One region of the Pantoea sp. E956-1 genome, then DNA from elsewhere that is predicted to be linked to it. Evidence: predicted binding sites of a transcription regulator. Region 1 holds the regulator's gene; each other region holds the start of a gene.
What was found. Region 1 encodes CRP, which controls carbon source genes, mostly activating them, when cyclic AMP is high. Its sites were predicted from a motif close to ATGTGANNNNNNTCACAT; they were not measured.
Positions count from the first base shown of each region.

Region 1 (5,595 bases):
ACGCGCCAGAATCGTCATGGCGTTGATATGCTCGACGATAAACTGACTGTGCGTGACCCAGAGCCGCATATCACTCAGATAGCGGGAGTTGAACGCGGGTTCCTGCATCGCCTGATTCAGTGAGTTAAACAGCGCATTGTGTGCCTGATTGACCTTCACCCGCTGATAAGCCAGTTTCTCTGGTGACTGTTCGTCACCCAGCAACAGCCGTAGCGCATCCTGATAGGTTTCCAGTGCGTCATGGGCGTTCTGCCGTAGTAAGCCGCTCTGCCACTGCGGCCACAGCCACAGCATCCCGCCAAAAGCGATCAGACAACCCATCAGCGTATCCATGAGTCGCGGCAGCAGAAACTGCGCGCCATTCAGCGACAGCAATTGCAGCGAGTAAACCGCCGTGACCGTAAAGCCAATCATCGACCAGCCATAGAACTGGCGGGTAAAGCGATAGCTGATAAAGGTAATCGCCAGCATGATCAGCAGCACCAGCGACTCCGGCACCGCCATGCGCAGCGTGGCGGCCGCGATCACCAGACCGGCAAAAGTGCCCAGTGCCCGGTGCTGAATGCGGACACGGGTAGCGCTGTAGCCGTTCTGGCTGACGAACATGATGGTCATCAGGATCCAGTAGGGTTTGGGGATGTTGAAGAACAGCGCCAGCGCGCTGCCCAGCATCAGCATCACCGCAAAGCGGCCGGCAGTGCGCAGGGCCGATGAGCGGAACGAGAGATAACTGCGCAGCGCCGGTAACAGCGGCAGACGGCGCTGGCGGTCAGCCATCAGATCGCGCTGATAAAGGGGTTTCTGGGTGCGCAGAACCCGCGCGATGCGGTTGAAGTGGTAAAGGCAGAAGTTACCCACCGGATTGTCGGGATGCTGATGGGCGATTTTCTCCAGCGCGCCGAGCTGTTTATCCATCGCAAAGCGATCGGGTAGCTGGTGATAGAGAATGTCATCCGCCAGCACCCGCAACCGGGCCGAGATGGTTTTGGCATTCCATCGGATCACCGCTTCAGCGTGGCTCTGTTCGACCAGTTTCTGCACCTCTTCCGGCCGATGCAGGCTGACCGAGATATGTTCCTGCAGATCCAGCGCCACCTGAAAGGCGCGCGTCAGCCGTTTATGGCTGTGATCGCGGCTTGCCGACAGCATGTGCATCTGCTGATAACAGGTGTTGATCAGATCGACCACTTTCTGCTGGCGTGCCAGCAGCGGCGGCAGCGCCTTTTCCGGATCGGTCAGCTGCGTCAGCAGGGTATATTTGGCGTCGCAGTAGTTAGCCAGCTCGCGGTAGATCAGGCTCAGGCTTTCGCGCATTGGCTGCTCTTTCCACAGCCAGAACCAGAACCAGTTAAACAGCCCGTACCACAGCGTGCCGCCGATATAGAGCAGCGGGGGGACATAGATTGGCATGCGGCCAATCAGGCTCAGGGTAAAGATGGCGGCGATCAGGGTGCCGGGCAGCAGACGACCATGCAGCGGGCTAATTTCACCAGTGACGCCGAGCAGCAAGGGCATGGCGAACAGGATCAGCGGCAGAGGGATAGCATGCAGAGTAAGCCACTGCATCAGAAAGCTGCCGAGGGCAAACAGGCTGCCGCCAACAATCAGGCGTTTGAAGAAGCGTTTATGCGGGGTATCCAGACCGGCGATGTTGCAGCAGGCGGGCACTAATGAGAACAGCAAACCTTTTTGCAGGTCGCCAGCCAGCCAGCCCAGTGCCACGGGCAGACAGAGCACCAGCGTTTGCCGCAAGGCGTAGTTAACTTCAGGATGGTAAATAATTCGACGCCACATCGGCCCAACACAAACAATAACGGCGTGATGTTGCCATCACGCCGTGGGTGACAGGAATTAGCGGGTGCCGTAAACGACGATGGTTTTGCCGTGTGCGGAGATCAGGTTCTGATCTTCCAGCATCTTCAAAATACGGCCCACGGTTTCACGTGAACAACCAACAATCTGGCCAATTTCCTGACGAGTGATTTTAATTTGCATGCCGTCGGGATGCGTCATGGCATCTGGCTGCTTCGCCAGGTTAAGCAGAGTCTGTGCAATACGTCCGGTTACGTCGAGGAAAGCGAGGTTACCCACTTTTTCAGACGTCACCTGCAGGCGACGCGCCATCTGCGATGAGAGTCGCATCAGGATATCGGGATTAACCTGGATCAGCTGACGGAATTTCTTGTAAGAAATTTCCGCCACTTCGCACGCGCTTTTCGCACGTACCCAGGCGCTGCGCTCCTGGCCTTCTTCAAACAGGCCAAGCTCACCAATAAAATCGCCCTGATTCAGGTAAGAAAGAATCATCTCTTTGCCTTCTTCATCTTTAATCAGAACCGCAACGGAACCTTTCACGATGTAGTAAAGCGTTTCTGCTTTTTCACCTTGGTGAATCAGCGTACTTTTGGATGGATACTTGTGAATATGGCAATGGGACAGGAACCATTCGAGTGTAGGGTCTGTTTGCGGTTTGCCGAGAACCATTCGCTATTATCCTCTGTTGTAATCGTGCCCAAAATACAGGGGGCAGTTTTCCCTGTCAGGCGGTGAAAGCTTCAAGCGTTTCCATTTCAGGAAATTATTCGGGCCGCATCAGGCGCAGTGCGCATCATTCTTCCCGGCTTCGCCATCGGGTGACGAAAAATATTTTCAGCACTGTTTGTAGCACAGCTTTTGCCGACTGTCTTCTGTTGTCTCGCTTCAGCTACAGGCGGATTTCTCTGGATTGCTGTTTACCAGGCGAAAGCGTACTCTGGCGACAAAACAGCGTATTCCGGAGCAAAAATCATGCAGGCAAGAGTGAAATGGGTAGAAGGGCTGACATTCCTCGGAGAATCCTCATCCGGCCATCAGATACTGATGGATGGAAATTCGGGTGATAAAGCGCCCAGCCCAATGGAGATGGTGCTGATGGCGGCGGGCGGATGCAGCGCGATTGACGTGGTATCAATTCTGCAAAAAGGCCGCAACGATGTAGCTGATTGTGAAGTAAAACTGACTTCAGAACGTCGTGAAGAGGCGCCGCGAATCTTTACGCACATCAACCTGCATTTTATCGTGAGTGGCAAAGCGCTCCAGGATAAAGCGGTCTCACGCGCCGTGGATCTTTCTGCTGAAAAATATTGCTCTGTGGCCATCATGCTGGGTAAAGGCGTCAACATTACGCATAGCTATGAAGTGATTGAGCTGTAGTAGCCGCAAGGGATCTTTTAGTGATTGAGCTGTAATAGCCGCAGGGATCTTTTAAGGTCGCGGGCAAAATCTGTCGTGCTCTGCTGTCAGACTGTGCCTGCATCGGGAATCCGCTTTGATACTGTGCCTGCGCAGGGAACCGGGTCAGATCGGAAAGACGCAAAAGCCGCCATCCATGGCATGCCCGGCCCGCGCGATTACGCACCTCATCCCTGAGGTGCGCCCGTAACCGGGCCAACGCGTTGCGTTGTTCAAAAACGCTCCCGGCGTTTTTATCCGGGCGGCGGGACGCTTTCCTCTTCTGACCCGGTTCCCGGCGTGTTGAACTTATCTATTGCTGCCAGATTCTTTCTGCCCAGGCGTTGTCTGTAGCGACCTTCCTGAAACCGGATGCGGTTGCCGGACGGGAAGTGAAGGGAGCATATACCTGTAGCAAAGCATCGCGGGCCAGGGATGGCCCGCGCTGAGCCTGCCAGGGATGGCGGTTTTGCGTCTTTGCGAAAGGTGTATGCTACCTGAAGCCTGCTCAGCGGTAAGTCTTTAGCCGCAGGAAAACCAGTTTTACCATCTTTGTGAAAGACATCTGCTCTCAGAGCGGTTTTTGCTGACCTCTTACTCTATTCGCTTACCTTCCATCAGCCGCTTCACCAGCGGACCCATGATCAACTCCATCGCCAGACCCATTTTGCCGCCAGGCACCACCAGCGTATTGATGTGCGAGATAAACGAGCCCTGCAGCATCGCCAGCAGGTAGGGGAGGTCGATATCTTCCAGCGCCTGGAAGTGGATCACTACAAAGCTCTCATCCAGTGACGGAATAGCGCGGGCAGCGAACGGGTTTGAGGTATCGACCGTCGGGACGCGCTGAAAGTTGAGGTGAGTGCGTGAAAACTGTGGTGTGATGAAGTTGATGTAATCTTCCATCGAGCGCACCACCGAATCCATGACTGCTTCACGTGAATGGCCGCGCTCGCCGGTATCGCGCACCAGCTTCTGAATCCACTCCAGGTTCACAATTGGCACCACGCCAACCAGCAGATCAACCTGTTCTGCTACGTTGTGCTGCGCCGTTACCACGCCGCCGTGCAGCCCTTCGTAGAAGAGAATATCGGTGTTCTGCGGCAGCGGTTGCCACGGCGTAAAGGTGCCAGGCACCTGATTCCACGGCACCGCTTCATCGTAGGTGTGCAGATATTTACGCGACTGGCCCTGTCCGCTCTGGCCATACTCTTTAAAGCTCTGCTCCAGCAGGCCAAAGTCATTGGCTTCCGGGCCGAAGTAGCTGACATGACGTCCTAAATCGCGCGCCTTACGAATCGCCATATCCATTTCAGGACGGGTAAAGCGGTGAAAACTGTCACCTTCCAGCTCCGCCGCATGAAGATCGAGCTGCTGAAAGATCTTGCGAAACGCCACGCTGGTGGTGGTGGTCCCTGCGCCGCTGGAACCAGTCACCGCGATAATGGGATGACGTGCAGACATAGAAAAGCTCCCTGTGAGGTCGGGCAATAGGCATTGTTAACACGAAATGCCGTTGGGTGCATCAGCCACGAAATTCTTTGCGCGGCATGATATTGACCGATTCGTGCAGTTCCGACCACACCAGTACCACTTCACCCGTTTCCAGCTGACGTCGCACATCGGCCACCTTGTCGATCAGGCTGCGTTCCTGCTCGCCATAGTCCGTGCCTTCACGCAGTACAAAGGTTTCAATCAGATTTTCAAGGGTCTCAGGTGAGACCTGTTGCCAGGGAATAATCACGAGATCAGTTATCCAGAAAAGGGGCGATCCACTGGGGGATGCGCTGTTCCAGCCACATTTCAGGCTGGCGTAATGTCCCACCAACAAAACCTACATGGCCGCCGTGTGGTGTCAGTTGATAGGTAATAGTGGCAGATAATTGGCTGCTGTGCGGGATCACCTCATCACTCATAAAAGGATCATCTTTGGCGTGAATGATCAGCAGCGGTTTCTCTGCGTGCTTCAGCCAGGGCATGGCGCTGGCACGATGATAGTAATCGGCCGCATCCAGAAAACCGTGGGCGCGGGCGGTAATGGCATCATCAAAATCGCGTAGTCGCCGCAGCGCTTTCAGCTGCGCCAGATTGACCGGCAGCGTATCCGGCCAGGCGTGCAGTTTGCGGCGGGCATTTTTCTTGAGCTGCGCCAGCAAATAGTATTGATAGACGCGTGAGAAGCCGCTTTCCAGTTTTAGGCTACAGGGCTCCAGCAGCAGCGGAGCGGAGACAATGACACCCGCGTCTACCTCAGCGGCTGCGCCCTGCTGGCCCAGCAGGCAGCCCAGCATGTTACCGCCCAGCGAGAAACCGACCGCGGCGGTGGGTACGCGGCCCCAGCGGGTGCGCAGCCAGTGCAGAAAAAAGCGGGCATCTTCGGTTTCG
Region 1 is NZ_CEUYZP010000006.1:216,987-222,581, forward strand. It holds gene AC0T7J_RS16305 (YccS/YhfK family putative transporter) at 1-1,794, opposite strand, end outside; gene crp (cAMP-activated global transcriptional regulator CRP) at 1,852-2,484, opposite strand; gene AC0T7J_RS16315 (OsmC family protein) at 2,788-3,192, shown strand; gene AC0T7J_RS16320 (phosphoribulokinase) at 3,805-4,674, opposite strand; gene AC0T7J_RS16325 (YheU family protein) at 4,736-4,954, opposite strand; gene AC0T7J_RS16330 (hydrolase) at 4,959-5,595, opposite strand, start outside.

Region 2 (5,595 bases), on a different contig from region 1:
TCCAGCTCAGGCCACAGCGTCTCGTTCAGCAACTGCATCAGCGCTTTGCTGGCCATCGGCCCGCGCCACACCATCGCATTGTCGTCCGTGACCAGATAACCAATGGAGTTGGTTGCCAGCCCATGCGCCATGATCGGTGCCATGTGGGTGCCATCAGGCGAGGAAGGCCGTTGATCCTGGGTGCCGAGCATGTTCGGCACTGACGGGCCATAAATGTCGGCGTCCAGAATGCCGACCCGCGCTCCCTCTGCAGCCAGCGCCAGCGCCATGTTCACGGCGGTGCTGGATTTACCCACGCCACCTTTACCGGAACTGACCGCAATAATATTTTTTACGCCGTTGACGCCCGGCTGGTTTTTCACCCGCTTCAGGGTGGCAATGTCGTGGCTGAGTCGCCAGTCGATAGCCCGGGCGCCGGTCTGACGCAGCAGTTCAGCGCTGACCTGCTCCTTCAGGACGTCGAACCCGCTGGCCCAGGCAAACGGCATCAGCAGCTCTACATGCAGCGTACCGTCAAGCAGCGCCACGTGATGTAACGCCTTCAGGGCAGTAAGATTCTGCTTAAGCGTCGGATGCTCAAAGCTTCTCAATACGCCAGCCACGATGGCGCGCAGGCCTTCTGGCGTCTGCGGTTCCCGGGATTGTGCTGTCATCCCCTACTCCTTATTTCTGCTGTGCTTACGCTGTGTTTCAGCGATGTATTGTCAATGATATCAGATGCTCGTGGATCTGCGGTGACTGGCAGTGGGGAATCCCTTGTGTTTACGCAGGAGAAGCCTTCAGTTACCATCTAAGCCCGTTTTTTCAATCAACAGAAAGCTACGCAAACTATGACTCAAGTCGCTAAAAAAATTCTGGTAACGTGCGCACTGCCTTACGCGAACGGCTCAATCCATCTCGGCCACATGCTCGAGCATATCCAGGCCGACATTTGGGTGCGTTATCAGCGAATGCGTGGCAATCAGGTTTATTTCATCTGCGCCGATGATGCGCACGGCACCCCAATCATGCTGAAAGCTCAGCAATTAGGGATTGCACCGGAGCAGATGATTGCAGAAATGAAAAGCGAGCATGAAGCCGACTTTGCTGGTTTCAATGTCAGCTATGACAATTATCACTCGACCCACGGCGAGGAAAACCGTGAGCTGTCTGCGCTGATTTACGGCCGTCTGAAAGAGAACGGTTTTATTAAGAACCGCACCATCTCCCAGCTTTACGATCCGGAAAAAGGGATGTTTCTGCCGGATCGTTTTGTAAAAGGCACCTGCCCGAAATGTAAATCTGCGGATCAGTATGGCGATAACTGCGAAGTGTGTGGCGCGACCTACAGCCCGACCGAGCTGATCGAGCCAAAATCGGTGGTCTCTGGCGCAACGCCGGTTCTGCGCGACTCTGAACACTTCTTCTTTGATCTGCCCTCGTTCAGCGCCATGCTGCAGGCCTGGACCCGCTCGGGTGCGCTGCAGGATCAGGTGGCGAACAAAATGCAGGAGTGGTTCGAATCGGGCCTGCAGCAGTGGGATATCTCCCGCGACGCGCCTTACTTCGGCTTTGAAATCCCGGACGCGCCAGGCAAATATTTTTATGTCTGGCTGGATGCGCCTATCGGCTACATGGGCTCGTTCAGGAACCTGTGCGACAAGCGCGGCGACATCGACTTCGACGAATTCTGGCGTAAAGACTCCACGACCGAGCTCTATCACTTCATCGGTAAAGATATCGTCTACTTCCACAGCCTGTTCTGGCCAGCGATGCTGGAAGGCAGCAACTTCCGCAAGCCGAACAACCTGTTTGTGCACGGCTATGTCACCGTTAACGGTGCCAAGATGTCGAAGTCGCGCGGCACCTTTATTAAAGCCAGCACCTGGCTGCAGCATCTGGATGCGGACAGCCTGCGTTACTACTACGCGGCGAAACTCTCTTCACGTATCGACGATATCGATCTGAATCTGGAAGATTTCGTCCAGCGCGTAAACGCCGATATCGTCAACAAAGTGGTTAACCTGGCGTCACGTAACGCGGGCTTTATCACCAAACGCTTTGACGGCAAACTGGCGGCTGAGCTGGCCGATCCGGCGCTCTATCAGACTTTTGTGGACGCGTCAGAGAAGATTGGTGACGCATGGGCCGGTCGTGAATACAGCCGGGCTATCCGTGAGATCATGGCGCTGGCTGACCTGGCGAACCGTTATGTCGATGAGCAGGCTCCGTGGGTGGTGGCGAAGCAGGAAGGCCGTGATGCCGATCTGCAGGCGATCTGCTCAATGGGCATTAACCTGTTCCGCATTCTGATGACCTGGCTGAAGCCGGTGCTGCCGTCACTGAGCGCCCGCGCAGAAGGCTTCCTGAACTGCGAACTGAGCTGGGATGCTATCGCGCAACCGCTGCTCGACCACCAGGTTGCGCCATTCAAAGCGCTCTACAGCCGCATTGAGATGGCAAAGGTTGAAGGACTGATTGAGGCCTCGAAAGAGGATGCCGCTGCCGCCAGTGCACCGGCCGCAAGCGGCCCGCTGGCCGATGCGCCGGTAGGTGACACCATCACCATCGACGATTTCGCCAAAGTTGATATGCGCGTGGCGCTGATTGAGCAAGCGGAACTGGTTGAGGGGTCGGACAAGCTGCTGCGCCTGCAGCTCGACCTGGGCGGTGAAAAGCGTCAGATCTTCTCGGGTATCCGCGCCGCCTATCCCGATCCCTCTGTGCTGGTCGGTAAAATGACCATTATCGTGGCCAACCTCGCGCCGCGTAAAATGCGCTTTGGCATCTCTGAAGGCATGGTGCTGTCAGCGGGTCCTGGCGGCAAAGATCTGTTTGTGCTGTCCGTCGACAGCGGTGCTGTGCCAGGAATGCCTGTTAAGTAACACTCTGCATTCTGCGGCTTTAACCGCTTAGCGCAGTGCCGTTCTCAAACCCTTCGTGCCTCATCACGGGCGCGAAGGGTTATCACTCCTCGCTCTGAATGTGCACCGCTTCCATTCCACTCCCGCCTCTGAAAATCTGTATCTGCTACTGTCACACCGCTGCATAAATGTGATCGCTAGCACGCTAAGCGGTTAATGAGTATGATGAAGCTCAGTGAAAACAGGAGCCTGCCATGCTCACCGTGCTGTCTGTCTGCGGGCGCTATCTTCGCGCCTTTATCATCATTTATCTCTGCTTATACACCGGAATCGGCATCGCCTCGCTGCTGCCCATCAAACTGCCCGGCAGCATCCTGGGGATGTTAATTCTGTTTGCCCTGCTCGCGTCGCAGATCCTGCCGGTCAGTTGGGTCAAACCGGGCTGCCATCTGCTGATTCGCTATATGGCGCTGCTGTTTGTGCCGATCAGCGTCGGGGTAATGAGCTACACCGATATTCTGACTGCGCAGTTTGGCCCTATCGTGATCTCCTGCGTCGTCAGTACCTTTCTGGTCCTCTCGATTGTCGGCGTCAGCGCCCACCAGCTTCACAGCCGTCGTCCGGCCGGGGAGTCAGGCGATGAGTGAAATATGGTGGTCACTGCCACTGACGCTGGCGGCATTTTTCCTGGCGCGCAAGCTGGCGATACGGCTGAAAATCTCGCTGCTCAATCCGCTGCTGGTAGCGATGGCGATAATTATCCCGATTCTGCTGCTGCTGCAGCTGCCCTATTCGCGCTATTTCGCGGGCAGTCAGATTCTTAATCAGCTGCTCCAACCGGCAGTGGTCGCGCTGGCACTGCCGCTGTATGAGCAGATGCATCAGATCCGTGCCCGCTGGAAATCGATTATTGGCGTCTGCTTTATTGGCAGTGTGACCGCCATGACTTCTGGCACCGCCATTGCCCTGTGGATGGGCGCCACGCCCGAAATCGCCGCTACCATCATTCCTAAATCCGTTACCACGCCCATTGCGATGGCCGTCTCCGGTTCGCTGCACGGCATTCCCGCCATCAGCGCCATCTGCGTGCTGATTGCCGGGGTACTGGGTGCGGTGTTCGGGCATACCGTACTGAATTTGCTTGGCGTGAAATCTAAAGCGGCACGCGGACTGGCGATAGGTAACGCGTCGCACGCGCTCGGCACGGCGCGCGCTGCTGAACTCGATTATCAGGAAGGAGCATTCAGCTCACTGGCGCTGGTGATCTGCGGCATCATCACCTCCTTGCTGGCGCCATTTATTTTTCCGCTGCTGCTGCACTGGTTTGGCTGAAAGTTTGCGAGAGATCTCGCAAAGTTGAAACATGCAACACAGGTTACATTGTCAGAGCGATGTGGATCACATATAAACCGGTGACTGGCACATCGTCCTGCTGAATTAAATGAGGCTCACATGCAATCCCGTTTCCTGTCCGCTTTTGAGGCATTGCCGTCAACGCTGCAAACTGCACTTGCACCCCTACTGAACGATCCTGACTTCCATGCGGTGCTGAGCGCCGACCAGGTTGCCTCACTGCAGCATCAGACACAGATGGATGCCGATGCCCTGGCGCTGGCGCTGCTGCCTCTGGCGGCGGCCTGTGCCGTTGCTACCGTGTCGCATTTTAACGTCGGGGCTATCGCCCGTGGCGTCAGCGGCAACTGGTACTTCGGGGCCAACATGGAATTTACCGGTACGCCGTTGCAGCAGACCGTTCACGCTGAGCAGAGCGCCATTACCCATGCGTGGCTGCGTGGGGAAAGTCAGCTTGAGACGATCACCGTTAACTACACGCCGTGCGGTCACTGCCGTCAGTTTATGAACGAGCTGAACAGCGGCACGAACATTCGCATCAGCCTGCCACAACGCGCGATCAGCACGCTGGCCGATTATCTGCCGGATGCTTTTGGACCGCGCGATCTGGACATCACGACCTTCCTGATGGACCGCGTGGATCACGGCTATATCGCCGAAGGCGATGAACTGGTGCAGGCTGCGGTTGCCGCCGCCAATGCCAGCCACGCGCCTTACAGCCAGTCACACGCCGGTGTTGCGCTGCTGACCGCAACCGGCGCGATTGTCACCGGGCGCTATGCGGAAAACGCCGCGTTTAACCCAAGCTTCCCGCCTCTTCAGGCTGCGCTGGTCCTGCTGAACATGCAGGGTGGTGATGTTCGTCAGATAAAAAAAGCGGTATTAGCGGAAGTGGAAAATGCCACGTTAAGCCAGTTCGCCGCCACACAGGCGACGCTTGAGACATTTGGCTGCAGTGAGCTGCTGCGGGTGACGCTGTACAAAGCATAACCCGCTGTCAGAGAGGCCACAGTTTTGTGAGCTTTTATGAACAAACGCTGTACTTCTGCGGGAAATTTCATAGGATCTGGCGCCAGAATTCACGTCATCACAAATTACTCTGAATAATTCAGGTTGCAGGATAGCAGCACGGTCGTGAATGTTTCTGCAGCGGTTACCCTGCCGCTGCCAGGCCTGCAGTCTGAGCGATAACGGGTAAGAAAACTGGCGCTACCTTTCCGGCGTGACGCCAGACAACACTGCAACCGGAGCATTACCGCATGGAACTCGACTACGAAAGTAAACGCCCGCTGTATATCCCTTATGCTGGCCCGATTTTGCTGGAATTTCCCCTGCTGAACAAAGGCAGCGCCTTTAGCATCGAAGAACGTAACGAATTCAACCTCAACGGTCTGCTGCC
Region 2 is NZ_CEUYZP010000001.1:1,022,877-1,028,471, forward strand. It holds gene apbC (iron-sulfur cluster carrier protein ApbC) at 1-653, opposite strand, end outside; gene metG (methionine--tRNA ligase) at 831-2,864, shown strand; gene AC0T7J_RS05050 (CidA/LrgA family protein) at 3,098-3,490, shown strand; gene AC0T7J_RS05055 (CidB/LrgB family autolysis modulator) at 3,483-4,175, shown strand; gene cdd (cytidine deaminase) at 4,296-5,186, shown strand; gene AC0T7J_RS05065 (NAD-dependent malic enzyme) at 5,456-5,595, shown strand, end outside.
Region 2: a site for CRP is predicted at 4,230-4,247, ahead of cdd (cytidine deaminase). Genes of this name have one in related genera too.

Region 3 (5,595 bases), 190 kb from region 1:
ATACCCGGGCGCCCGTAAAGGGCATGCTGACTGTCTCAGTGAGTATGAACGGTCAATCCTACGAGCCGGATAACAACAGGGCGAACAACCAGTATACAAAAGAAAGCTGCTGGCATGGCGACCTGGTAAGCATTCATCACATTTGTCATGTAATGAGGCCCCATTCCGAATTCGGCTAACGTGATGACCAGACTCATCAGGAACGCCATGATGATCGCCATATAAAGCGCGAATATGTAAGGTGCCATGCGAACCGGCAGGCGGGTTCGTAAGGTTTTTTTGGTTGCAGCATCAGTCATCTGAATATCCTGTTTAACAAAAGAAGACGAAACTGCGGCTAACTTAACAAGCTTATGCAGGGGGGTGTAGAGCGGTTATGCTTTAATCATTATTAAGTAAATGTGACGAATTGACGATTGAGGATACGATGGACATTTTAGGGCTGATTAGCACTTTTATCCGCGTGGTGGAAAACGGCAGTATTGCAGCGGCGGCACGCGCTAAAGGTATGAGTCCGGCAGCAGTCAGCCAGAGTCTTTCCCGTCTTGAAGCGCATCTGGGCGTGCGACTGCTATCGCGCACCACCCGCAGCATGACCTTAACGGAAAACGGTAAACGCTATTTCGAGAAAGTCCGTCACATCCCACATGATATCGAACTCGCCTCGCAGGCTGCTGCGAATGAAACCAAACCGCAGGGGCCACTTTGTATCGCTACGACAGCCGCGTTTGGTCGGTACGTTCTGGCTCCTCTTATGCCCGCTTTCAAAGCGTCTTTCCCCGATATAGATATTGAACTGATCAGTACCGATCGCAACGTCGATCATCGCCTGGAAGGCGTCGATGTCAGTATCCGCATCGAAGCACAGCTGAATGATCAACTGATCGCCAGAAAAATTGCATCGCTACCCTTTATATTCTGTGCGGCTCCGGCTTACCTTGATCGCGCTGGCACGCCTCAGACGCCTGGAGAACTTAGCCAGCACGCCTGTCTGGTTTTCCGCTATCCCACCGACAGACGGTTTCTGCCATGGACGTTTATGGTCAACGGACAGCCTGTTAATGCAAAACTCAACCCCAGTTTTATCAGCGATGATATTGATATCATCGCCAGAATAGCCGTAAACGGCGGCGGCATTGCCCGTCTGGCAAGCTTTGTAGCTCAGCCACTGATAGACAGCGGTCTGTTAAGGTCTTTGTCCTGGTCAGGTCACAGTGGCGAGAGCACCATTGAGTCCCTGCCAATGCATATCTATGCCTGTGTCACCGAACGTTCGGCACTGAATTCAAAAGTCCGGGCATTTATTGAATTTGTGGCCGATGCGCTTTAAGACAGGAGCGTTTATGCCGGGCAAAAATTGTCTGTACTTTTCGGCTTATCCACCCGCAAAAGTAACTCACCGCTGCCGGTCGTGGTGATACGAAAAGCGGCCCTTTTGACGATGTGCAGAAGGAATATAAGCACGCTTTGAGAAGGGGTTTAACGCGGTGAGAGTGGGATTAAAAAGTATCTGGCAGTCAGTAAAAACTGCCAGAATTGAGGAATAAAATGTCGTTATCAGTCACTAATTCGGATGACGATTTTGCCAAATGCACCACGGGAGAGGTGCCGGAAGGCTTCAACCGCCTCATTAAAACTGTAAACCTGTTCAATGACGGGTTTAATATTATGTTTATTGAGGAACGGATTCATCCGATCAAACGAGGAGCGTGGTGCAACCGCAATACCCCGGATCTTTGTCTGACGGAAAATTAACGGCATCAAATCAAGTTGTGCTGTCTGGCCGGTCAGAAATCCTACCTGAGCAATCGTACCGGCAACTTTTGTCGCAGCAATTGACTGATTGATGCCATTGCCCCCGGCGACATCTATCGTTACGTCAGCGCCTTTACCATCAGTCATTTCAAGCACTTTTCTTTCCCACTCAGGGTATTTTTTATAGTTAATCCCTTCATCGGCTCCCAGTGATTTAATGCGCTCAAGGTTTGCATCGTTACTGGAGGTGGCAATGACACGTGCACCATAGGCATGCGCTATCTGAGCAGCGAAGACCGATACACCACCGGTTCCCTGTACGAGCACGGTCTGACCGGGTTGCAGATTGCCGATATCCATTAGCGAGTACCATGCCGTAAGTGCAGCGATGGGAAGTGTAGAGGCTTCTTCATCTGTCATGCTGTCAGGCGCTTTAACTGCGCTGTCCTCATGAATGATCATGTACTCAGCCAGCCCGCCGGGTAACGGCATTCCAATACACCATGCTGGCTCATCGGCTGCAGGTTCACCCTCTAACCAGCGTGAATAGAGATGCGAGTTAACGCGATCACCCGTGCTAAAACGGGATACACCCTGTCCCGTGGCAACAACGGTGCCCGTGGCATCCGAGACAGGAATCAGTGGCTTTGGAACCAGATGAGGCTCATAGAAGCCCTCTACTATTGCCTTATCCCTGAAGTTCAGAGACACCGCGCCAACTTTAACCAGAAGTTCACCCGGACCGGGTACAGGCGTTTCCACCTCTTCAAGCTTTAAGTTTTCAAGGCCAAAATCTTTCAGTAACCATGCTTTCATTTTGTCATTTCCCATGTGTATGCATCGAATAGGGTGATGATAAAAAAAGCAGGCGGGCGTAAAAAGCCACGTAAAAGGACTTCAGTGTTACTGCAGGAGAAACAATCGGAATGAGATATAATCCGCAATACACTATTTCGGCAGGAATATTTTTTGCGGAGTTAAATGATGCGCTCGAACATGCTGGAATTGATGGATATTTTTGTTCACGTCGTTGAATTCCGTAGTTTCACCCGGGCCGCTGACGCCTTGCAGCTGCATCGCCCTGCGGTCAGTAAGTCCGTACAACAGCTGGAAGACAAGCTTGGCGTTAAGCTATTGCACCGCACCACGCGCAGTCTGAGTGTGACCGTTGAAGGGGAAGAAATTTATCAGCGGGCTAAAACGCTGCTGAGTGATGCCAGCGATATAATGGCTTCTTACTCTTCAAATCAGCGACCTCGTGGCCAGCTGCGCATTGATGTTCCACTGGCGCTGGCACACAGTATCCTGATCCCACAATTAAGCGAGTTTCAGGCTTTATATCCTGAAATTGAAATAGTCTTAACCGCTTCAGATCGCCTGACCAATTTAATTACAGAGGGTGTCGACTGTGTTATTCGTCTCGGTGAGCTTGCTGATTCGAATTTTATTTCGCGCAGAATGGGCAGCCTGCAGATGGTCACCTGTGCAGCACCCTCTTATCTGGATAAATATGGCACTCCTTTAACGCCTGATGACCTTAAAGACCATAAAGCCATTTATTTTTTTAATGAACACAGTCGGGACATTCAGGAATGGAAATTCGTTATGAACGGCGAAATTGTTTCACGGCATCCGGGAAGCAGCGTACGAGTTAACAATTCTGACGTACTTCTTTCCTGTGGCGTGGCGGGCCTCGGCATGCTTCACGCATTATATACGGCATTAAAGCCCTGCCTCGAAACAGGCCAGCTGAAGGAAGTATTATCGGGTTATGCGACAGTGACGAAACCGGTTTCAATACTCTACCCTGACAGACGCTATCTTCCGCCTAAGGTCCGGGTCTTTATCGAATGGTTTACTGAAGTATTCAGGAAGAATCATCAGTGTTAAACGTGAATCTTAGCTTCGGCACAGGCACTCCCGTGCCCCATGAAAAGTGCGTGTTTCCTGTTTAAGGTATGCCGCCATTTTGTCTGGCATCCGGAAATCTCCCGGGCAGATTAGATCACTGCAGCAACGTCCGTTTCTGGCTCAAAGTGGCGCATAACGGCAATCAGAAGGAGAGGGGTAGCAACAAACAGGATGCACCAGAAGTGCGAAAGCGCGGGTTTAAATCAGCAGAAGCAGAAAAGGTGATAATCACAGGTCGATCCCTGACCGCGATTATCGAGGGTTTCTTGCGGGGTGCTTAGTACATGGCACCCGGCGGTACGTGTTTGAACGTCTCAACGTAAGCGCGGAACACGTGTTTAAAAATACGTTTCATGGAACACCTGATTCAAATTTAGTTGAACATATACCGAAAAAGTATAGCTCCTGTGCGTTTTAACAGCAAATAAATTTGAACCAGATCACAAAAATGGCGGTTTTATGTGCAAGCGCCCTACGCTGTGTAGCCGAGATGCTGCAACAGAATGGTGGAGCCGACGGCTATCAGCACTACTCCACCCAGCACTTCCGCCCATTTGCCCAGGATCGGACCAATAAAGCGCCCGACTAATACGCCAGTTGTCGCCATCACCGTAGTGGCTGCACCAATAGTCAACGCGGTCGTTATGATATTCACCTGCAGGAAAGCCAGGCCCACACCGACAGCCAGCGCATCGAGGCTGGTTGCTACTGCGGTAGTCGCCAGAACCATAAAGCCATGGCTTTGCGGGGCTTCACAGGGTTCTGCGACGGCAGTCTGACGGAAGCCTTCCATCATCATACGGCCGCCCAGAAACGCCAGCAGAATGAAGGCAACCCAGTGATCCCACGCCATGATATAACGGCTGGCGGCCAGGCCAAGCGCCCAGCCAATCAGCGGCGTCAGCGCTTCAATTGAGCCGAAAATCAGACCGGTACGCAGCGCTTCTTTAAAACCGGGACGATACAATGTGGCACCTTTGCCCAGAGCAGCAGCAAACGCGTCCATCGACATGCCTAGCGCAAGAATTAAAGTGGCAATAAAGGTCATGATTTATTCACCTGGGGCGAAAAAGCGGCAATTCACGCTGAATTCACCACACAAAGTGTTCAGTTATGAAAAAGTGGGCGCAGTCTACCATGCAAACTCAAAGATAAAAAGACAGTAAAATCAGGGATTTAAGTATAGCAAAGGCTATAACTCTTATCACCCGCTATGAATCGCGCTAAGTCGATGGTGGCAAAGCGTTTTCTGACCATTTCTCTGGCCATGCAGCATGCCGGATGCGCGCGAAGCTGCGCGCCACCATTGAACCGTGTCGCCGTTTACCGGAAAATGCCGGGCTGATAAATATGGGATACCGGTTATGAATAACCCTTTTGAAACGTTGATCGTGCCTGGTGGCATTTTGCTGCTGGGCTTTCTCTCGGCGCTGCTGCTGCCCGCGCCCGCCTTTAGCGTGACGGTGGCGCAGCATCTGTTGCAGATGTTCCATTTGCAGGACCTGAATCAGCTCTACACGGTGGTGTTTTGCGTCTGGTTTTTGCTGCTGGGCGCACTGGAGTTTTTTGTTATCCGTTTTATCTGGCGTCGCTGGTTCAGGGGCTGACAGCAGGATACGCATCGACCAGCGCCTTTAGCCGTTCGGCACTGCGCGCATAACCTTCACGTGGCAGATGTGCCGCCCCCAGCAGCAGGCCCGCACCGCCCTGATCCGTCTGCTGATACCAGATCGACAGTGGCGACGGTGCCATGCCCCACTCCACTGCCTGCTGCGCAATCACCTGATCCGGTGAACCGGCGGGTAAACGGACAATCACCCCCAGCCCGGCGCGTTGCAGGTCATGAAAGTGAGGATGCAGCACCGCGAACATCTGCTCCAGCCGCTCATGATAGACGCGCTTCATGCGCCGCAGATGCCGCATAAAGTG
Region 3 is NZ_CEUYZP010000006.1:27,864-33,458, reverse strand. It holds gene AC0T7J_RS15485 (DUF2798 domain-containing protein) at 36-299, opposite strand; gene AC0T7J_RS15480 (LysR family transcriptional regulator) at 428-1,330, shown strand; gene AC0T7J_RS15475 (zinc-dependent alcohol dehydrogenase family protein) at 1,558-2,571, opposite strand; gene AC0T7J_RS15470 (LysR family transcriptional regulator) at 2,740-3,645, shown strand; gene azuC (stress response protein AzuC) at 3,944-4,021, opposite strand; gene mntP (manganese efflux pump MntP) at 4,139-4,714, opposite strand; gene AC0T7J_RS15455 (DUF1158 domain-containing protein) at 5,031-5,273, shown strand; gene pdxR (MocR-like pyridoxine biosynthesis transcription factor PdxR) at 5,263-5,595, opposite strand, start outside.
Region 3: a site for CRP is predicted at 4,095-4,112, ahead of azuC (stress response protein AzuC). Genes of this name have one in related genera too.

Region 4 (5,595 bases), on a different contig from region 1:
CCGCTGCGCAATGCCCGCTGGCTGCGTACACACCCCGAACTGCGACCCTCGACCTGGGCAACAGCGCAGGGCGTCGTGACGCTGCCGATGGCGCTAATCATGTACGCGCTGGTGAGTGTGCAGCTCGCCTGGCAACAGCCCGATTTTTCGTTGCCGTTTGGGCCGCGTCCGGCGGTTTTTATCTCCCTGATGCTGGCAATTGGTCTGCTCTGTTCCTGGCTGGGGACCTTATGCTGGAACGCTGCCAGCCAGCGTCTGCCCACGGTAGTCATGGGGCCGCTGATTGTTTTTGAGATCCTGTTTGGTCTGTTGTGGACTTTTCTCTGGCATCAAAGCTGGCCACCTCTGCTCACCGTGACGGGCATTGTTTGTCTGATGGCCGGTGTTCTGTGGGCCATGCGTATCAAACCGCAACCTCTTGTCGTCCCGATTAAAGAGTAACCCGCGAAAATCACCAAAATACTTCTGCCGCGCGGATGACACGCCGCGCGGCTTTTTAAGATTAAACCCTATCCCGATTTGCTCGCTCTCCGGCAGATTTATGCCGCGAAATCGATTTCATGCCTTTGCGTGATCGTGACTTTACCCTCGGTAGCCTCTCTCATTCCCCGTTTGTCAGTGTAAAAACGGTACTTATGGTCACCTGTACACCGTCATTTTCACCCCTGCCGGGGGCTCACTGTTCAGATATCGGCCTTTAACCAGCAAAAATAGGGCAGCATTATGGACGTTACGCTTTTATCAGCGGCTTTTTATTGCGGTATGGCCCTGAGAAAGGAAGGCTAAAAACCACCATTAACTTCACTCAGTGATAAATGAGTAAGAAAATTCCGCCGCTGCGTTAATAATTAAAGATTAATCTCTGGCATCAATGATGCGCAATGAAGAGTGCGAAAAGATAGACACATAACGTTAGTGTTAAGGAGCAATAAACTATTTATCCTGGATTAATCCTGGAGTAAGTATATGCAATTAACCCATAGCCCGGAATTAAACCGCAGCCGCAAAATTTGAGTTAGTGCCACCATTTACTTAAAAAAGCAGTGATTATTTTTCGGGTGATGTTTATAGTGGCTTAAGGATATTGAGACGATTTAGTTCCGACGATTAGCTGGGCTTACGTAACAAAGGGAGGGCCCAATCCCGCGTAAACGAGATTGGGAAGGGAAGATTAGGCGTAGAATGCGAGACGTTTGCTGTTGTGAATCAATTTTACCGCAAAAAAAGAAGCTTAGCTGTGAAGCCATTCATTAGTTATAAATGGAGCGGAAAAGGGTGCCGCAATTGTCCTGTTAAATGATCTTCATCTCTTCTGGTAAGAACAAATCTCAGCGTTAAGTCTAAAAAGCGCGGTAGCATTGGGTTTAGCGGTTCTCCGTGCCTGACGGATAATGGTATACGCTGCGACTGATATCTAATAAGCGGCAGCTACGGCGCGTGCCGATGTCGAAGGTGGCTTGCAGGAAATCCACAGCCTGACGTTTTTCATTCGTGGTAAAGAAGTGCTTCAGAACGCTCTGCAGCATCTCTTTGTCCGAATTGAGCGTCTGCAGTTCACGCGTGACATTCTGCAGTTTTTCTTCCAACTCTTTGATTTTTCTGCCTTCTTCTGAAGACAACCCAGAAAACTTCTTCTTCCAGCTATAGAACGTGGCTTCAGAGATGCCTAACTCTTCACAAATCTCTCTGACTTTCACGCCCGATTCAGAAGCTTTAATGGCATTTGTGATTTGATCTTCGCTGTATCGTGACTTTCTCATAAATGCTCTTACCTTTCTTATCGATTAATGGATGAGAATGACTTTAATAATTTCTGGCACTGTAAGATTCTATTAAGGCAGTATTAAAGTGCGCGAATTGAATTGCGAAGCTTAAATTAAGATATTTAGAATAAATATCATCATGGGATAAATCTTATTTTATTCTTATCCGGTGGGCGTGCCTTCCTGGAGGGGGATTTTTGTTATAAATTCACCGCATCCAAAATACGAAAAAATTCTACGTACATTGGATATTTAGCCTGTCCGACTTGATTAATATGCCGGGTCTGGCTCTTGAAGGTGATTTTATTTTCAGCCTGAAATCGTTTCCATCTGAAGTGATTCGCGCCATTTATAATAAGAATTATCCTGAATTCACTCTCCGGATTATGATTTACATCTCAATTTTCGGACCAGCCTGGTCTGAAGTCTTACATTTTCGGCAGGCCCACTGAGCGCTTATTAATTCGTTACAGGGATGTTGTACCGAAGCGGTTGTAGTTGAGTAATACTAAGGAAGAGTCGATGAAATTGAGCGTAATGTCTAATGCCGCCTGGATGATGTCTGAGAAGATCATCTCTGTTTTTGGCGTCATTTTTGTGACGTCTTACGTGGCGAAGTCCTTTGGCCCAACAGTGTTTGGCCAGATGGCGTTTTCTACCTCACTATTTGCGATGGTGCAAACCGTTGCAATCTTTGGCACCGAAACCATTCTGTTTAAGCGCGTCAGCAAAAATGCGTCAGCAGGCCTGCGCCTGATGACCATCGCCCGTACGATGAGAATGGTGCTGTTGCTGGCCACTTCGGTGCCAGTCTTAATCTGGGTCTGGTACAACATGCAGGAAAATTTCCTGGCATTTGCACTGGCCTCATTTGTTGCCTCGGTTTTTGTCACCCAGGACACTTTCAGCGTTTATAACAACGCGCGTCTTGCCTCGCGTCTGAATACCATCGCCAACGCCGTGGGCATGCTGCTGAGTTTTGGTATCAGCTTCACCGTGGCCTGGCTGCGTCTTAATCCGCTGTGGCTGACGCTATCGATTGTCGCTGTGACCCTGGTGCCCTATCTGATTAAGCGTCACAACTTCTATCAGGACCATCAGGATCAGATGCCTCCGCGCGAAAAGCGCACTGCCTATCTGCGTTATCTGATGTATGCCGGTTTGCCGCTGGCGATCTCCAGCATCTTTATCTCTGTACAGGTAAAAGCGGCGCAGATGTTCCTTGCGGGCACAGCACCTGCGCGCGACCTCGGGCTGTTTGCAGCGGCGAATACGATTTCTGCCTCCTGGATTTTTATCCCGGTGGCGCTCATCACTTCCTGCTTCACTGAAATCTTCAGGGAGCGCGGCGAGGTCGCTATTAAACTGGCTGCGCGGCTCAATGGCTATGTTATGGCTGTTTCATTGCTGATGTTGCTGGTCATTTCACTTTACGGCGAGCGGATCATCATTGCGTTGTACGGCCCTGAATTCACACAGTCAGGAAGTCTCATTACGTTGCTGTCGATAGCGACCAGCTTTTCGGCAATGGGGACCGTAGCGTATCGCTACATGGTCAAAGAGGGAGGATTTAACTACTTGCTGAGGAAAATCATCTGCCTGATGGTCATCAGTTTGCCGCTCTCCTGGTGGTTGATCCAGGGTCACGGCATCATGGGGGCCGCGTGGAGCGTTTTCCTTTCAGAACTTTTGTCCCTGACCGTAATGAATTACTTCTTTAAAAACGGCGTTATTCAAAAGATTCAGGTTTCCTCACTCAACTACAAAACATACAAATGAGGTCAGATATGCTCAAGTTGAAAGAAGAACTCAGAAGAAGTGTGCAGTACTTTATTAAGAAGATGCCCTGGGCTTATCAGGACCGCATTTACTACTTCCATAAGTTCAGAAAGCTGCCCAATCTGCGTCAGCCAAAAGTGTTCAACGAGAAGGTGTTGTACCGTAAGTTTATCTTCGGCGATTACCAGAACTATGGTCGTCTGTCAGATAAGTACTCGGTGCGCGAATTCATTGCTGAAAAAATCGGTAATGAATACCTGATCCCGCTGGTACACGAAACCACTGACCCGACCACGCTCAACAGCTTACCCTGCTGGAAGGGGACGGTGATCAAGCCGAACCACGCCTCCAACATGGTAGAGATTCTGCTGGAGGAGCCGGACGCACTGCGCAAGCAGCAGATCATTCATGACTGCTATCGCTGGCTGAAGACCGACTTCGCCAACGAAGCGCGTGAGATTCACTATCGCTATATCAAGCCACGCATTCTGGTTGAGAAGTACATTGGTGATGGCAAAAGCGCGCCGATTGATTACAAGTTCCATATGTTCAACAAGCGTGATGGCAAGTTCGAATATGTGCTGCAGGTGATCTACAACCGCTGCCAGCCGCTGCTGTCGATGAATTTCTACGTGAATAACCTCAATGAGGCCTATCACAAGATTCGCGATACCGGTCTGGATGTGTCACCGATTATGCCGTCACTGGAACATGCGCTCGAACTGAGCAAGAAGCTGGCCAGTGATTTCGACTACGTGCGTGTGGACTGGTATATCCATGACGAGCGGATCTACTTTGGCGAACTGACCTTCACCCCGGGTGCAGGACTGGTCACCGGATTAGATCGTGGTTTAAATCAGATGATGGGAGATATGTGGATTCAGGACCGCCGCGGAACGCAGAGCCCGGGCGTTACAGTGCAGGATGTTAATATCCCTGCCATGTTGAAGAAAATTTAAGTACACACAGCAATATAAAAAACCCCGCTAAGCGGGGTTTTTTATGCGCAAAATTCAGGGAATCAATCAGGGCATTGGCCAGTCAGCAGGCGCCTGGCTCATCGCATCGATAAAGGCATGTTTTGATATTTCCACGAAGTTATGCACGTTTTCCATGCTCAGGGTAATGCCCATCAGACCGGTAACAAACCAGCAGGTCATGCCTAAACCAATTCCACCACACATAAATGCCATCACGTGACGGCTATCCTGACGAAGTTTGGTTTTCAGGGTGCTGGCAAAAAACATCATGATTGCGCTCAGCAATTCCCAACGCATAACAAGAAAACTGGCGGTTAATGTAGCCATCGGCCGGACCTCAATATCAGTAAGTATTCCTGACAATCTGCGGACATCACCGGCGGCGGAAAAGTGTGTCAGGGAGGGCTTTTTCGCCGTCAACTCAGGTTCAAAGTGTGACTTGGGTCACATTATATCACCCGATTTTAAATTTTGAACAAAATTTGGCTCTGGTATGGTAGCGGCGTAAGGGAATAGTGAGCAGTAGAAGAAGAACGGCGGAGAAATCAGTCAGATGCGCCCGGCGAGGGCGCAGCAGAGAATTAACGAACCGGGCAGCACTCGCCGGTGGTGCGCTGGGTGAAGCTATTAATCGGGTCGTTACAGCCAAAACTCAGCAGGCGGGGGCGCTGAATCGCCTGGCGACGCATGGTGTGGCGATATGCAGTAGGCGTCTGTGCAAACTGACGACGAAATACGCGGGAGAAGGTCTGCTGCGAGTCATAGCCATACTGCATCGCAATATCAAATACCGGGCGCTGTGTCTGCGACAGGGCTTCTGCTGCCAGCGTCAGACGGCGCTCGCGAATATAGCCACCCAGCGTCTGTTTCGTTACCGAACGGAACATACGCTGCAGGTGCCATTTCGAATAGCCCGATTTTGCCGCAACCTCATCGATCGACAGGCTCTTATCCAGGTTCTGGTCAATCCAGTGCGTCAGGGAATGAATGATCTCTTCTTGCATCATGGCCTCATCCTTCTGGTGCTTAATAAGCGGTAATAGGAGTTTAGTGGTTTTGATGGAGAGCGAGTA
Region 4 is NZ_CEUYZP010000009.1:149,257-154,851, reverse strand. It holds gene AC0T7J_RS19535 (DMT family transporter) at 1-441, shown strand, start outside; gene AC0T7J_RS19530 (transposase) at 1,365-1,760, opposite strand; gene AC0T7J_RS19525 (MATE family efflux transporter) at 2,286-3,542, shown strand; gene AC0T7J_RS19520 (ATP-grasp fold amidoligase family protein) at 3,551-4,501, shown strand; gene AC0T7J_RS19515 (YjcB family protein) at 4,568-4,849, opposite strand; gene soxS (superoxide response transcriptional regulator SoxS) at 5,104-5,529, opposite strand.
Region 4: a site for CRP is predicted at 4,955-4,972, ahead of AC0T7J_RS19515 (YjcB family protein). Genes of this name have one in related genera too.